2 regions of the Microbacterium sp. SCPM-O-B-15248 (M128) genome follow, and region 1 is predicted to be linked to the other one. Evidence: predicted binding sites of a transcription regulator. Region 1 holds the regulator's gene; the other holds the start of a gene.
What was found. Region 1 encodes HrcA, which represses chaperone genes, less so after heat shock. Its sites were predicted from a motif close to TTNGCACTCGNNNNNNNCGAGTGCNAA; they were not measured.
Positions count from the first base shown of each region.

Region 2: a site for HrcA is predicted at 3,435-3,461, ahead of groES (co-chaperone GroES). Genes of this name have one in related genera too.

Region 1 covers NZ_JBYQLI010000002.1:307,076-314,921, forward strand. The annotation lists gene AC3E6M_RS04125 (HIT domain-containing protein) at 1-216, opposite strand, end outside; gene AC3E6M_RS04130 (16S rRNA (uracil(1498)-N(3))-methyltransferase) at 282-1,016, opposite strand; gene dnaJ (molecular chaperone DnaJ) at 1,019-2,140, opposite strand; gene hrcA (heat-inducible transcriptional repressor HrcA) at 2,191-3,231, opposite strand; gene hemW (radical SAM family heme chaperone HemW) at 3,313-4,530, opposite strand; gene AC3E6M_RS04150 (DUF1990 domain-containing protein) at 4,530-5,174, opposite strand; gene lepA (translation elongation factor 4) at 5,219-7,063, opposite strand; gene AC3E6M_RS04160 (alpha/beta fold hydrolase) at 7,142-7,846, shown strand, end outside.
Region 2 covers NZ_JBYQLI010000004.1:97,830-105,675, forward strand. The annotation lists gene tsaD (tRNA (adenosine(37)-N6)-threonylcarbamoyltransferase complex transferase subunit TsaD) at 1-444, shown strand, start outside; gene AC3E6M_RS08785 (hypothetical protein) at 441-902, shown strand; gene AC3E6M_RS08790 (CE1 family esterase) at 899-1,753, opposite strand; gene AC3E6M_RS08795 (MerR family DNA-binding transcriptional regulator) at 1,838-2,197, shown strand; gene AC3E6M_RS08800 (class I SAM-dependent methyltransferase) at 2,219-3,409, opposite strand; gene groES (co-chaperone GroES) at 3,541-3,837, shown strand; gene rarD (EamA family transporter RarD) at 3,954-4,892, shown strand; gene AC3E6M_RS08815 (ABC transporter substrate-binding protein) at 5,031-6,314, shown strand; gene AC3E6M_RS08820 (hypothetical protein) at 6,304-7,242, opposite strand; gene AC3E6M_RS08825 (ABC transporter ATP-binding protein) at 7,278-7,846, opposite strand, start outside.

The DNA of each region.
Region 1 (7,846 bases):
TGAATTGGCGAGGCCCACGATCTCGGTCAGCAGGTCGGGGTCGCCCGCGGCGAGTTCCACGACGTTGCGGTACTGCTCGGTCTTAGGGATCACGAGCAGGTGGACCGGCGCCTGCGGCGCGATGTCGCGGATCGCGAAGGCGTTCTCGGTCTCGGCCACGATCTCGGCGGGAATCTCGCCCTGGAGGATACGCGTGAAGATCGATGGCTCGGTCATGGCATCCAGTCTATCGACGGGGTGCGACACCGGGTCGGGCCTGTGCCCCGGACGGGGCCGCGCCGTCACCAGCGACCGGTCGCCGCCGAGAGGACCGAGATCGCCGCGGCTCCCGCGGTCGAGGTCCGCAGCACAGTGTCGCCGAGGCGCACGAGCCGGGCACCGGCGGCGCTGAGCGCCGCGAGTTCGTCCGGCGCGATTCCGCCCTCGGGTCCCACGACGAGCACGACGTCCCGCTCGTCGGGGAGAACGGACGCCACGACGGTGAGCCGCTCGGATGCCGACGGCTCGAGCACGAGGACGGTGGCCGCACCGGCCCGCTCGACAAGGTCGGCGAGGCGTGCGACGCCCTCGACCTCGGGGATCCACGCGCGATGCGCCTGCTTCGCGGCCTCGCGCACGATCGTGCGCCAGCGCGCAAGTCCCTTGTCGGCCTTGGCATCCCACCTCGACACGCTCCGCGCGGCCTGCCACGGGACGATCGCGTCGACGCCCAGCTCGGTCGCGGCCTGCACGGCGAGCTCGTCGCGATCGCCCTTGGCGAGCGCCTGGACCAGCACGATGCGCGGTGACGGTGCGGGCAGCTCGGCGCGATCCGCGACGAGGACCGACACCTCTTTCGGTGCCACCGCGGTGGTCCTGCCCTCGAGCCACACTCCCCGTCCATCGCCGAGGGTGACGGCCTCGTCCACGCGGACGCGGCGCACGGCGGCCGCGTGGTGCGCCTCGGGGCCCGTCAGCGTCACGACATCGCCCACGACCGCGGTCGCGGCGTCGTCGGTCACGAAGTGCAGCGCCACGGTCAGTGCCGGAAGCGGTCGCGGAACTTCGAGAACAGGCCCTGCTGGTGCTCGGCCAGACGCGGCTGGGGAGCCTTGGTGCGCTTGGCGAACTCCTCGATGAGCGCGCGCTCCTTGTGGTCGAGGCGCGTCGGTGTCACGACGTGTACGCCGACCTTCAAGTCACCGCGCTGATTGCCGCGCAACGGCGTGATCCCGCGCCCCTTGATGGTGAGCACGTCGCCGGACTGCACGCCGGCGCGCACCTCGAGGTCGACGCTGCCGTCGAGCGACTCGATCGTCGTGTTGGTTCCCAGGATCGCGTCGGGCATCGAGACCTCGAGCGTGGCGAGCAGGTCGTCGCCCTCGCGGCTGAACGCCTCGTGGGGCTCGACCGTGATCTCGAGGTACAGGTCGCCGTTCGGTCCGCCGGCGGGGCCGACCTCACCCGAACCGGGCAGCTGCAGGCGCAGGCCCGTCTCGACGCCGGCCGGGATGTCGACCGACACGGTGCGGCGGGCGCGCACGCGCCCCTGGCCCTGGCAGGTGCCGCAGGGGTAGGGGATCGTGGTGCCGTGGCCCTGGCAGACGCTGCAGGGTTGACTCGTCACCACGTTGCCGAGCAGGCTGCGGACCGTGCGCTGCACGTGCCCGGAGCCGTGGCAGATGTCGCACGTGACCTCGCTCGTGCCGGGCTGCGTGCACGAGCCGTGGCACGTCTCGCACAGCACCGCCGTGTCGACGTCGAGGTCGCGGTGGACCCCGAACACGACGTCCCCGAGCGACAGCGTGACGCGAACGAGCGCGTCCTGCCCGCGCTCGCGCCGGGAACGCGGACGGGGGCCGCGGCCACCGCCGCCCTGCGCGCCGCCGAAGAACGTCTCGAAGATGTCGCTGAAGCCGCCGAACCCGGCCGCTCCCCCGCCACCGAACGGGTTCTGGTCGCCGCCCATGTCATAGCGGCGGCGCTGCTCGGGGTCGCTCAGCACGTCGTACGCATGCGTGACGAGCTTGAAACGCTCGGAGGCGTCCTCTCCCGGGTTGACGTCGGGGTGCAACTCGCGGGCGAGACGCCGGTACGCGCGCTTGATGTCGTCGGGGGCGGCGTCGCGTGCGACACCGAGGACCTCGTAGTGGTCAGCCACAGTCGCCTTCCTACCCGCTCGCGCGGGGTCGATCTTTCAGAGGGAGCTCGTCAACGCGCGCTGTCGTCGTCTTCGAGCATCCGGGTCAAGTAGTGCGCGACGGCGCGGACCGCCGCGAGGTTGGACGAATAGTCCATGCGGGTGGGACCCAGCAGGCCCACGCGGGCACCGCCCGTCGAACCGTCGTACCGGCTCGCGAGCACGGACGCCTCGATGAGACCGAACGGCTCGTTCTCGCGGCCGATGCTGGCCGAGAGGCCCTGTTCGTCGGCGACCATCTCGCTCATCAACCGCAGCAGCGTGACCTGCTCCTCGATGGCTTCGAGCAACGGGTAGATGCTGCCACGGAAGTCCGACTCGCGCTTGGCGAGTGTCGCCGCCCCCGCCATGACCAGCCGGTCCTGACGGAACTCGTCGAGCTCTTCGCCCACGATCCGCAGGACCGCGTCGGCGATGGCATCCAGGGCGACGCCCGGACGCGGACCTTCGGCGGCGACGCCGGCGACCGTCTGCGCGCACTCGGCGACGCTACGGCCCACGAGCATGGCCGCCACGCGCGCGCGAAGCTGGACGATGTCGGCCTCGGTGGGCTCCAGGGGAACGACCGCGATGCGCTGCGAGACACGACCGGTGTCGGTGACGAGGATGACGAGCACGCGCGGACCGCCGAGGGCGACGAGCTCGACGTGCGTGAGGTTCGCGCGGGCGAACGACGGGTACTGCACGATCGCGACTTGGCCGGTCAGCTGAGTGAGGGCTCGCACGGTGCGGGCGAGGAGGTCGTCGAGGTCGCCGGCCTCGTCGAGGAAGGACGTGATGGCGCTCCGCTGCGCGGACGACAGGGGGCGGAGCTCGGCGAGGTGGTCGACGAAGACGCGGTAGCCCTTGTCGGTGGGCACACGGCCCGAGGACGTGTGGGGGGCGACGATGAGCTCTTCGTCTTCGAGGAGCGCCATGTCGTTGCGGATCGTGGCGGCGGACACGCCGAAGGCGTGGCGGTCGACGATCGCCTTGCTGCCGACGGGCTCTCGCGTGTCGACGTAGTCCTGGACGATCGCGCGGAGCACTTGCAAGCCGCGTTCGGACACCATGGCCGGCTCCCTCCTCCTGGCACTCCACACACCTGAGTGCCAATTCTAGAGGATCGGCCCGCACGTGAGCCGGGAACGCGCCTACGCGGTCAGAGCCCGCACGACGGCATCGGCGAGCAGGCGGCCGCGCCGGGTCAGGACGATGCGTCCGCGCACGGCATCCGCGCCCTCGATGAGACCGTCGGCGATGAGGGATGCCACGGCCTTCCGGCCCTCGCCGAGGAGCTCGGACACCGGCAGGCCCTCGCGGATACGGCTCCGCAGCAGCACCGATTCGAGGCGCCGCGCCGTCTCGTCGGGACGTTCGCGCGCCGCGGCGGGGGACTCCTCCGCCGCCAGCCGCTGGGCGTAGGCCGCGGGGTGCTTGACGTTCCACCAACGGAGCCCCGCGACGTGACTGTGCGCGCCCGGGCCGAAGCCCCACCAGTCGGTGCCGCGCCAGTACGCCAGGTTGTGACGCGAGCGGTGCGTCGCGGCGGTCGCCCAGTTCGACACTTCGTACCACTCGTATCCCGCGGCCGACAGCAGATCGTCCGCGAGCTCGTACATGTCGGCCTGGAGATCGTCGTCGGGCATGGACAGGGCGCCCGATCGGATCTGGCGCGCGAGCTTCGTGCCGTCCTCGACGATCAAGGCGTACGCCGAGACGTGGTCGGGAGCGAGGCCGACGGCGGTCTCGAGCGAGGCGCGCCAGTCCTCGAGCGACTCCCCCGGGGCGCCGTAGATGAGGTCGAGCGACACGTCGAGCCCGGCCCGCCGCGCCGACGCCACCGCTGTCGCGACGTTCCGCGGATCGTGCGTGCGGTCGAGCACCGCGAGCACGTGCGACTGCGCGGACTGCATCCCGATCGACAGGCGCGTCGCTCCCGCGGCGGCCAGGGTCTCGGCGACCCGGTCGTCGACGGTGTCGGGGTTGGCTTCGACCGTGACCTCGGCGCCGTCGGCGATCCCGAACTCGTCACGCACTGCGCCGAGCATGCGCGCCAGGTCGCCGGGCGGGAGCAGCGTCGGGGTGCCTCCCCCGAAGAACACCGTGGATGCCGCCCGCCGGGCGCCCGCGGCATCCATCACCGTCCCGGCCAGACGCACCTCGGCGGCGAGCGTGTCCGCGAAGTCCTCTTGCCGCGCTCCGCGCAATTCGCTCGACGTGTAGGTGTTGAAGTCGCAGTACCCGCAGCGCACGCGACAGAACGGCACGTGCAGGTACACGCCGAAATCGGCAGCGGCGTCGTGGATCAGGTCGTCGGGCAGACGTCCGTCGACCGGGGCGGGGTCACCGAGCGGCAGGGGGCCGCCCATCAGGACGTGTACAACGGCGAGATCGCCCGGAGATACCGCTGGAACAGCGCCCGGCGACGACGGCGGACGAGCCCGGTGAAGAGTCGGTACGACGGGGCCGTCGGCCGGTCGAACGCGCGCACCGAGAACCACACCTCGTCGTTGTCGCGCCACTCCACGCTGAACAGCTCTTCGCCGCTCACGATGGAGTGCCCCACCGTCCCGAGGATGTACCCGACGCGTCGCGGCTCCTCGAACACCGAGATGACACGCAGGTGCGCGTCGGCGCGGTGTCCGTCGACCTTGCCGTGCAGACGAACGCTGGTACCCGGGCTCACGAACGGCGTGCCGTCGGTGGCGAACCGCTGCTCGGATTCGAGGCGACTCGGGGCGATCGGAGCGCCGTCGGCGTCGAAACCCACGCCGGAATAGCCGCCGTCGGTGGCCGGCCGGACATCGCTGATGCTCAGCTCCGCCGCGCGCAGCGGTGCCCACGACAGCAGCAACTCCCCCGCGGCCGCGAAGCGCTCCTCACCGCTGCCGATGCGCCAGGCGTCTTCGGCGGGCACGGAGTGCTGCGGCGGATACTGCATCAGGTCGTGCGCCTGAGTGGCGCCGACCGCGGCGTAATCGACCGTGTCGTCGGTGAAGTTCTGCCGGCGCATGATCTCCAGTCTCCTGTGCGCGGATGGGAGGACGGTGGGCGTCGTTACTTCTTGCCCTCGACGTCGCCGGACAGGGCGGCGATGAACGCCTCCTGCGGAACCTCGACGCGGCCCACCATCTTCATGCGCTTCTTGCCCTCTTTCTGCTTCTCGAGGAGCTTGCGCTTGCGGGTGATGTCACCGCCGTAGCATTTGGCGAGCACGTCCTTGCGGATCGCGCGGATGTTCTCGCGCGCGATGATCCGCGCGCCGATCGCGGCCTGGATGGGCACCTCGAACTGCTGACGCGGGATGAGCTTGCGCAAGCGCTCGGTCATCATGGTGCCGTAGCTGTAGGCCTTCTCGCGGTGGACGATCGAGCTGAAGGCATCCACTTTCTCGCCCTGCAGCAGGATGTCGACCTTGACGAGGTCGGCCGTCTGCTGACCGGCCGGCTCGTAGTCGAGGCTCGCGTACCCCTGCGTGCGGCTCTTGAGGTGGTCGAAGAAGTCGAAGACGATCTCGCCGAGAGGCATGTTGTAGCGCAGCTCGACGCGGTCTTCGCTGAGGTAGTCCATGCCGAGGAGGGTTCCGCGGCGCGACTGGCACAGCTCCATGACCGTGCCGACGTAGTCCTTGGGCAGCAGGATGCCGACCTTCACGATCGGCTCGGACACCTCGGCGACGCGCCCGTCGGGGTATTCGCTCGGGTTCGTGACCGAGACCGTCTCTCCGGTGTCGGTGGTGACCTCGTACGTCACCGACGGGGCGGTGGTGATGAGGTCGAGACCGAACTCGCGCGAGAGGCGCTCGGTGATGATCTCGAGGTGCAGCAGACCGAGGAAGCCGCAGCGGAAGCCGAAGCCGAGGGCGACGGACGTCTCGGGCTCGTACTGCAGCGACGCATCCGAGAGCTTCAGCTTGTCGAGGGCCTCGCGCAGTTCGGCGTAGTCGCTGCCGTCGATCGGGTAGATGCCCGAGAAGACCATCGGCTTCGGGTCGGTGTACCCGGGGAGGGCCTGCGTCGCGGGCTTGCGGTGGTTCGTGATCGTGTCGCCGACCTTGGACTGCCGGACGTCTTTCACGCCCGTGATGAGGTAGCCGACCTCTCCCACGCCCAGACCCCGGGTGGGCACGGGCTCGGGGCTCGAGACGCCGATCTCGAGCAGCTCGTGCGTCGCGGTCGTCGACATCATCTGGATGCGCTCGCGCGGCGAGAGCGATCCGTCGACCATGCGGACGTAGGTCACGACACCGCGGTAGGCGTCGTACACGGAGTCGAAGATCATCGCGCGCGCCGGGGCGTCGGCCTTGCCGACCGGGGCGGGGATCTGCTCGACGATGCGGTCGAGGAGCTCCTCGACGCCCATACCCGTCTTTCCGCTGACCCGCAGCACGTCGGCCGGGTCGCCGCCGATGAGGCCGGCCAGCTCCGCCGCGTACTTGTCGGGGTCGGCGGCGGGGAGGTCGATCTTGTTCAGGACCGGGATGATCTGCAGGTCGTTCTCGAGCGCGAGGTAGAGGTTCGCGAGCGTCTGGGCTTCGATGCCCTGAGCGGCGTCGACGAGAAGGATCGCGCCCTCGCACGCGGCGAGCGAACGGCTGACCTCGTACGTGAAGTCGACGTGGCCGGGCGTGTCGATCATGTTCAGCGCGAACGTCTCGCCGCCGGCGGCCCACGGCATCCGCACCGCTTGCGACTTGATCGTGATGCCGCGCTCGCGCTCGATGTCCATGCGGTCGAGGTACTGCGCGCGCATGTCGCGGTCGGCGACGACCCCGGTGATCTGCAGCATGCGGTCGGCCAACGTCGACTTGCCGTGGTCGATGTGGGCGATGATGCAGAAGTTGCGGATCTGCGCCGGCGGGGTGACGGACGGCTCGAGAGGCTTCAGGGCGCGCGGTGACATGTTCCGTCGATTCTACGGGCGCGCGCCGACATCGCCGCGCCGGGGCGATGCTCAGGTGCGGTTCGTAGGCTGGACGCCATGACGGTCCAGGTCGTGCTCGTGCACGGCATCCGCACGTCGGCGACCATGTGGCGTGCGCAGGTCGCGCATCTCGAGCAGCGCGGGAACCCGGTGACGGCGGTGGATCTGCCCGGTCACGGGACGCGTCGCGGAGAGGTGTTCACCCTCGACGAGGCGTTCGCCACGATTGACCGGGCGGTTCAGGATGCCGCGACCCGCGGTTCCGTCCTGCTCGTGGGGCATTCCATGGGCGGGCTGCTCTCGATCGAGTACGTCGGGCGCGAGGACCCGCCGCCGGTTGCCGCGTTCATCGCGGCATCCTGCACGTCGATCCCGCGCGGGGTGGGGCTCGCCGCCTATCGCTTCTTCGCGCGGCGGCTCGACGCCTTCCCCGACCGGGGCATGCGCATGACGAACTACGTGCTCGAACGCACTCTGCCCCCGGAGACGCGCGAGGACTTCGGCGCGGGGGGCTACGCGTTCGACGCGCAGGACACGGCGCTGCGGAGTCTGTCGGTGCTCGATCTGCTCGCGGCGTTGCGACGCATCGATGTGCCGCTGTGGTTCGTGAACGGGCAGTGGGATCAGCTGCGGGTCAACGAGAAGCTGTTCCTGTCGGTCGCGCGCGATGCGGAGCTCATCGTCGTCCCGCGGACGACCCACCTGGTGACCGCGATGCGTCCGCGCGTGTTCAACGCGCTGCTGGACGTGGCCCTCACCACG
Region 2 (7,846 bases), on a different contig from region 1:
AAGACCGCCGTCGCCCGGTGGGTCGAGCAGCACGAGGCGGCGGGAGAGCCGGTGCCGGTGGCCGATGTGGCCGCGTCGTTCCGCGAGGCCGTCGTCGACGTGCTCGTCACCAAGGCACTGGACGCGTGCGAGCGGTTCGGGGTGCCCCGACTGCTCCTGGGCGGCGGGGTCATCGCCAACAAGCGCTTGCGTGACGTCGCCCTCGAACGCGCAGCCGCCGCAGGCGTCGCCGTGCGCATCCCGCCGCTGCGGCTCTGCACCGACAACGGCGCGATGATCGCCGCGCTCGCCGCCGAGCTCATCGCGTCGGGCTGTCGCCCGTCGACCCTGGCCTTCGGTGCCGACTCCACGCTCCCGGTCACCGAGATCCAGGTCGCCGAGGACCCGGATGCCACGGCCCCCGGCGCGGCGCTCGGACCGACCGCGGTGCGGGTGAGCACGTGAGCGCCCCGACGCCGCCGAGCCGCCGTGCCCGCAAGGCGGCGCAGGACGCGGCATTCGCTCCAGCCGGGGCCGGGGCCGGGGCCGGGGTGGGCGGGCCGACGGCCGCGGAGCAGATCGCCGCGGGCGACGCCTTCGACGACGAGCGCCTCCCGACGGCGCAACTGGAACGGGCCGCCTTCGGCGAGCACGTCCTGCCGTGGAGTCCGCCGGTGCCGACCGCCCCGCCCTCGGTCGCGCCGTGGGCCTTGGCGCTCGCCGTCGCGGCGCTGGTCGCCTCGCTGTTCGCGGGGGTGCTGCTGCCGCTCGGCGTCGTCGCGATCGTCTCCTCGATCATCTCGCTGCGCCGCGCGCACGACAGCCGCCGGGTGGCGGTGTGGGCTCTCGTGCTCGCCGTCGTGTCGGTGGTCTTCAGCGCCGGGTGGCTGTTCTGGGCGCTGCCGCAGCTCTCGACGATCTAGACCCGCAGCGCGGACAGCATGTCGGCGACGATGTCCCGGATGCCGGGGTGCTCGCCGGTGCGTCCGACCCGGAGACCGGTCGCGGGGCCGGGCACGGTGTGGCCGCCGCCGTGGACGACGTGCAGCGTGACGGGCGGTCGACCCTCCTGGCGGTAGCGGATCGTCTCGATCGGGGTGCTCCCGGGTCCGGCGCCGTGGCTCTCGGGGGTCTCGGTGATTCCGTTGCGCTGCGCGAAGTACTCGGCGGTCGCCGTCACCGAGAGCGTCGTCCCGTCGATCGCGAAGAGCTTCCGTGCCCACCACGGCATCCGTCCGCCGTCGAACGGCACGATCGGGTCGGAGGTGCCCGCCACGATCGTCACGGGTACGGGGTGGGCGGTGGACGTCGAGAACCCGGCGAGGAAATTCTCCCGCTCCGGCATGGTGGCCGCGACGACGACGCCACCCGCGAGTAGTCCCTCCGCTTCGTGCAGCAATCGGAGGATCATCTGGCCGCCGTTGGAGAAGCCGACGCCGACGACCGCCGAGGTGTCGATGCCGTGGGTCGCGGCGAGGGAGCGGACGACCTCTCGGGCGAAGGCAATGTCGTCGATCCCGTGCCGCCTGGCGGGGAAGGTGCTCTGCGCGCGGGCGTCGTTCCAATTGCCCCGATATCCGTCGAGGTACGCGATCACCGCGCGTCCCTCGTCGGTGAGCCCGTCCAGGGCGCGGCCGGTGAACCGGCGGTGGCCCTCGCCGTCTTGCCTCGATCCGTGGAAGACCAGCACGAGCGGTCGGTTCGGTGGTCCCTCCGGCGCGCCCGCCACGACGAAGGTCCGGGTGCGCCTCGCCGCCGGGATGTGCTCGCTCATGGTTCCCTCCTGCCGTAGCGCACCGTGGGCCGCGGCGTCAGCGAGCGTATAGATTGACATCGTGTCAAGGTCAAGGGGGAAGCGATGAGGATCGGCGAGGTCAGCGCCCGCAGCGGCGTGAGTGCGCGTTCCCTGCGGTACTACGAGCAGCTGGGCCTGATCGGGTCGGAGCGCGAGCCCAATGGCTACCGTCGCTACGACGACTCCGTCGTCGACCGGGCGATCGTCATCCAGATGCTCTTCGGGATGGATTTTCCCCGCGAGGTCGTGACGTCGGTGCTCGCCTGCACCGGGGAGGCCCCGGCCGCCGCGCACGACGCGCTCGTGGTGCAGCTCGCGCGGGTGCGGGACGACCTGTCGGAGCGCATCCGGACACTGACGGCGACGAGAGACCGGGTCGACGACTTCCTCGCGACCCGCGGAGACGCCGCGGCCCCGGCCTGATCGCGGCCTCGGCGAGCGGGCTCAGTCCACGCGGTCGGCGAGGAGCGCGCGTCTCCGACCCGCGATGCGCGTCAACAGGAGCGTCGCGGAGTCCTCCCCGCGCAGCGCCAGGCGCGTCCGCAGGGTCGCGGGATCGACGTCGACCCCGCGCTTCTTGATCTCCAGTGTTCCGATGCCGCGCTCGCGCAACGCCCGGGCCAGCTTCTTCGTGTCGGTCGGCAGTTCCTCGCGCACGCGGAACGACGACACGAACGGGCTCGTGAGGGCCGCGTCCGAGGTCAGGTACGCGATGCCGGGGGCCAGCATTCCCGCCTCGAGCGAGCGAGCCACCTCGCCGATCAGCCGCGCCCGGATGACGGCACCGTCGGGCTCGTGCACGAAGGCGCCGAGTTCGCGGGGTTCGGCGTCGGGGGCGTCGGCCGGGGCGGTGAGCTCCCACGCGTCGTCGCCGCGGACGACCAGAGCGGCGCGGCGCACGCCCTCGCGGGCGAGGCTCCCCGACCACAGGACCAGCTCGATCGTGGACCCGTCCGCACTGATCCACTGCGCCTCGACGTCGTCCGGGATCAACTCCCGGTCGAACGCCGGTCCGAGCTTCACCCCGCCGGGCCACCGCCGCAGCAGCGAGAACACCCAGTCCAGCGACGGCGACCACTGGTCGGCCGACACGCGCCGCGTTTCGCCGTGCCCCGCCGTGCGCCGCGCGGGGTCGAGCCACACGGCATCCACTCCGTCGAGGTCGGCGTCCTCCGCGCGCCCGTGAGCCACGGTGACGGCGTCGCCGAAGGGCGCGAGGTTGTACGCGGCGATCGCGGCCGTGACCTCGTCGGCGTCGACGGCGTGCACCCGGATGCCGAGCCCGGCGAGGCCCAGAGCATCGCCGCCGATCCCGCAGCCGAGGTCGGCCACCGACGTGACGCCCGCGGCACGGAAGCGTCCCGCGTGCCGCGCGGCGATGGACAGTCGCGTGGCCTGCTCGAGCCCCGCGCGGGTGAACAGCATCCGGTCGGCGAACGGGCCGAACTTCGCCGCCGCGCGCACGCGCAGTCGTGCCTGGCCGACGACGGCGGCGACGAGTTCGGGGGAGTGCCCGGCCGCCCGCAGGCGCGAAACGGCGCGGGCGGCATCGTCGGTGGTGGCGATCGGTCCGACCTCATCGAGCAGAGTCAGGCCACCGGGCGTGAGCAGCGCGGTCAGCTCGGCGATCTCCACCCGGCCAGCCTAAGCGCGGAATGTGTTGGCACTCGCGTTGCATGAGTGCCAGTGCTTCTCTACACTCGAATTAGCACTCTCCCCGCGTGAGTGCTGACAAGTCTTCTGTAACGAGAAAGAAGAGGTAGACCGTGTCGGTTTCCATCAAGCCGCTCGAGGACCGCATCGTCATCAAGCAGGTCGAGGCTGAGCAGACCACGGCGAGTGGTCTCGTCATCCCCGACACCGCCAAGGAGAAGCCGCAGGAGGGCGAAGTCGTCGCCGTCGGCCCCGGCCGCATCGACGACAACGGCAACCGTGTCCCCCTCGACGTCGCCGTCGGCGACCGTGTGCTCTACAGCAAGTACGGCGGCACCGAGGTCAAGTTCGGCGCCGACGAGTACCTCGTGCTCTCGGCTCGCGACGTCCTCGCGGTGGTCGTGCGCTGATCTTTCGCGATCCTCACGGGAACCCCGGATGCCTCGGCATCCGGGGTTCCCGTCTTTGGCAGGGAATGCGCGATGACCGGCGGATCCGCGGCGGGGCGCGGGCTTAGTCTGAGGAAGTGACCCCCGCTTCGCCGCCCGCCTCGGGAGCCGTGCGTGGCGGCCTCTTCGCCCTTGCCGCCTACCTCCTGTGGGGCGTGCTGCCCCTGTACTTCCTCCAGTTGGAGCCGACCGGCCCGTGGGAAGTCGTCGCCTGGCGCATCGCGCTGTCGTTCGTGTTCTGCCTGATCCTGCTCACGGTGCTGCGCGCGTGGCGGCCGTTCCTGGCGATCGTCCGGCAGCCCCGGCTCCTGGCGCTGACGGCGGTGGCCGGTGTGCTCATCTACGTCAACTGGCAGACGTACCTCATCGGTGCGCTGACCGGTCACGTCATCGAGACGAGTCTGGGGTACTTCATCAACCCCATCGTGACCGTGCTCCTCGGCGTGACGGTGTTGCGCGAACGCCTTCGTCTCGTGCCGTGGATCGCGATCGGACTCTCGGTGGTCGCGGTCCTCGTCATCGTGGTCGGGTACGGCAGCTTCCCGTGGATCGCCCTCACCCTGGCTTTCTCCTTCGGTCTCTACGGACTCGTGAAGAAGCAGATCGGACCCTCGGTGGATGCCGTCAGCGGACTGACTCTCGAGTCCTTCTGGCTCCTCCCGGTCGCTGCCGTGCAGCTGGTCGTCGTCGCGGCGACGACGGGTCTGACGATGGGGGCCAACGGTCCGCTGCACACGAGCCTGCTCGCCGCGGCCGGAGTGATCACCGCGATCCCGCTGCTGCTCTTCGCCGCCGGGGCGCGCCGTGCTCCCCTCACCGTCATGGGGCTCATCCAGTTCGTCGCACCGATCATCCAGTTCGTCATCGGCGTGTCCGTCCTGCACGAGCCGATGACGGTCGAGCGGTGGATCGGGTTCTCGCTCGTCTGGCTCGCGCTGATCATGCTGAGCGTCGATTCGCTCGTCGCCGCGCGGCGTCGCCGTCCGCTTGTATCGGATGTCGCCGAGCCCGTCTAGAGGGCGTTATGACGCCGTGACCTCGGCGACGCACATCGTTAACGAACGGCAACACGACGAAAACGTGGAGGCGATTAGGTTTAGGACACCAGACGGCACCCCTGTGTCGTCGAACGTTCATCCATAGCAAGGAGCACTATGAGCGTCTTCACGCGTACGCGTGCCGGCAAGGCCCTGGGCGGTCTCGCCCTGGTCGGTGCCAGCGCGCTCGTCCTCGCCGGTTGCGCCGGTGGTGGCGGCGACGCCGCCGCGCCCAGCGCATCATCCGGCGGAGGCGCCGTGTCCACCGCTGACGGGGTCTTCCACGTCGGCACCATCCTGCCCGCCACCGGAAACCTCGCCTTCCTCGGCCCGCCCGAGGTCGCCGGTGTCAAGCTCGCGATCCAGGACATCGAGGCCACGGGCGACGCGTTCCCGTTCACGACGGAACTCACCGAGCGCGACTCGGGTGACACCACGACCGACATCGCCACCCAGTCGGCGACCGAGCTCGTCGACGCCGGTGCCGACGTCGTCATCGGTGCGGCGTCGTCCGGTGTGTCGTTCACCTTCATCGACCAGCTGGTCAACGCGGGCATCGTCCAGATCTCGCCGGCCAACACGTCGCCCGACTTCACCACCTACGCCGACGACGGGTACTACTGGCGTACCGCTCCCTCGGACGTCCTGCAGGGGCGCGTGCTCGGTAACCTCATGACCGGCGACGGCGCCGCCAACGTGGGGATCATCTACATCAACGACCCCTACGGCATCGGCCTGAAGGACAACGCGACCAAGGCCGTCGAGGCCGCCGGTGGCGAGGTCTCGGTCGCCGTCCCGTACAACCCGGGCGACACCGTCTTTACGTCGCAGGTCGACCAGCTCCTGGCATCCAAGCCGGACGCGATCGCCGTGATCGCGTTCGAGGAGACCTCGTCGATCATCCCGCAGCTGGTCAACACCCAGGGCTACCCGGGATCGAAGGTGTACTTCGTCGACGGCAACCTGTCCAACTCGTACGAGTTCCAGGCGGGCACGCTCCAGGGAGCCAAGGGCACCCTGCCCGGCAACCCGGCCGACACCGAGTTCCAGAGCCGACTCCTCACGGTCGACCCCGCGCTCACCGACTTCAGCTACGCGCCGGAGTCCTACGACGCGGTCATCGTCGCGGCCCTCGCCGCGGCGCAGGCCAAGGACGACTCGGGCACGGCGATCCGCGACAACCTGAAGTCGGTCACCGAGGGTGGCGAGAAGTGCACCACCTTCGCCGACTGCCTCGCGCTGATCAACGAGGGCAAGGACGTCGACTACGACGGTGTCTCGGGCCCGATCACGTTCGACGACAACGGTGACCCGACCGAGGCGTACATCGGCATCTACCAGTACGGTGCCGATAACAAGTACACCCTGCTGAACACGGAGTTCGGTTCGCTCAACGAGTGATCTGACCCGATCGGGAAGGGCCCGGATGCCACGGCATCCGGGCCCTTCTTCCTGCATCCGCCGCGTGAGGGGTCAAGATCTGTCGCCTGGGATCATCCGAAGCGACAAATTTTGACCCCTCACGCGGACGCACACGGCCGCACGCGGCGGCGGTGAACGCCAGCAGCGCGTCGGCGACCGGTTGCGGACGCGCCAGCGACAGGGTGACGTCCCTCCCGTCGAGGCGGGCGACGAGGTCGAACAGCGTGCCGACCTTGTCTTCCGCGATCGCGTGCGGGTCGCACCGACGTGGTGTCACGGCGACGCTCAGCGTCGACGGCGCGTCCCCCGACCTCACCGCTGCGCCGAGCGGCGCTTCGTCCCCGGCGGCGAAGCGCAGAAGCGGCGTGCCGCGCAGGGCCACGAGATCGAGCGCCGATGTCGAGCCGCCGTCGGCCGGAGTGATCGAGATCGTGAGGTCGGCGGTGCCGTCGCCGTGCGGAGCGACCGCCGTCGCCTCGACGTGGGCCACGGCGTCGACCGCATCCTGATCGCACTGCGTGGCGCTGAGGCGCTCCAGGACGTGCAGGGGGTCGTCGGCGGTGATGTCTACGCTTCGGGTGCCGCCGTCAGCCGCGACCTCGAGCATCACGCGGGGGCCGTCGTCTCCGGTGGTGCAGGCCACCGGGGGAAGCGGCAGGGGCAGGTCGACGACGCGGCCGGGGGCGAGCGACGTGGCGCGGCGCGCTGACCAGGCGGCGGGCTCCGACAGTGCGGCGGACGTGAGTGTGGCCGCGACCACGGTGATCGGCTGGTCCGACCCGTTGGCGAGGCGCAGCTGTGCTCGTCCCGGTGCGATGTCTCCGCGCTGCTGGATGACCGAGACGGTCAGCCCGTCCGGAACGAGGGGAGGAGGGTTCGAGGAGCACCCCGCGAGGGCGACACCCACCAGGGTGAGCGTCGCTCCCACGGGACGCGCGCGGATCAGGCCTCGGTCTCCCGTGCGTCGCGCTTGGCGTCCTCGTCGGCGGCCAGGGTTCCGAGGTACAGCTCGATGACGCGGGGGTCGGTGAGCAACTCGCGGCCGGTGCCGGTGTAGGCGTCCTTGCCCTGATCGAGCACGTAGGCCCGGTGGCAGATCTGCAGGCAGCGGCGCGCGTTCTGCTCGACCATGATGATCGTCACGCCCGCGCGATTGATCTCGGCGACCCGGAGGAACGTCTCGTCCTGGCGCACCGGTGAGAGGCCGGCGGAGGGCTCGTCGAGAAGCAGGACCGACGGGTCCATCATGAGCGCGCGACCCATCGCGACCATCTGGCGCTCGCCGCCCGAGAGCGAGCCGGCGCGTTGGCGGCGACGCTTGGCGAGTTCGGGGAACAGGCCGGTCACGAACTCGAAGCGCTCCGAGAAGACCTTGGGGCGTTGGAACAGCCCCATCTGCAGGTTCTCTTCGATCGACAGGCTCGGGAACACGTTGTTGTTCTGGGGGACCATCCCCACGCCCTTGCCGACGAGCTTGTCGGCCTTGAGAGAGGTGATGTCCTCGCCGTTGA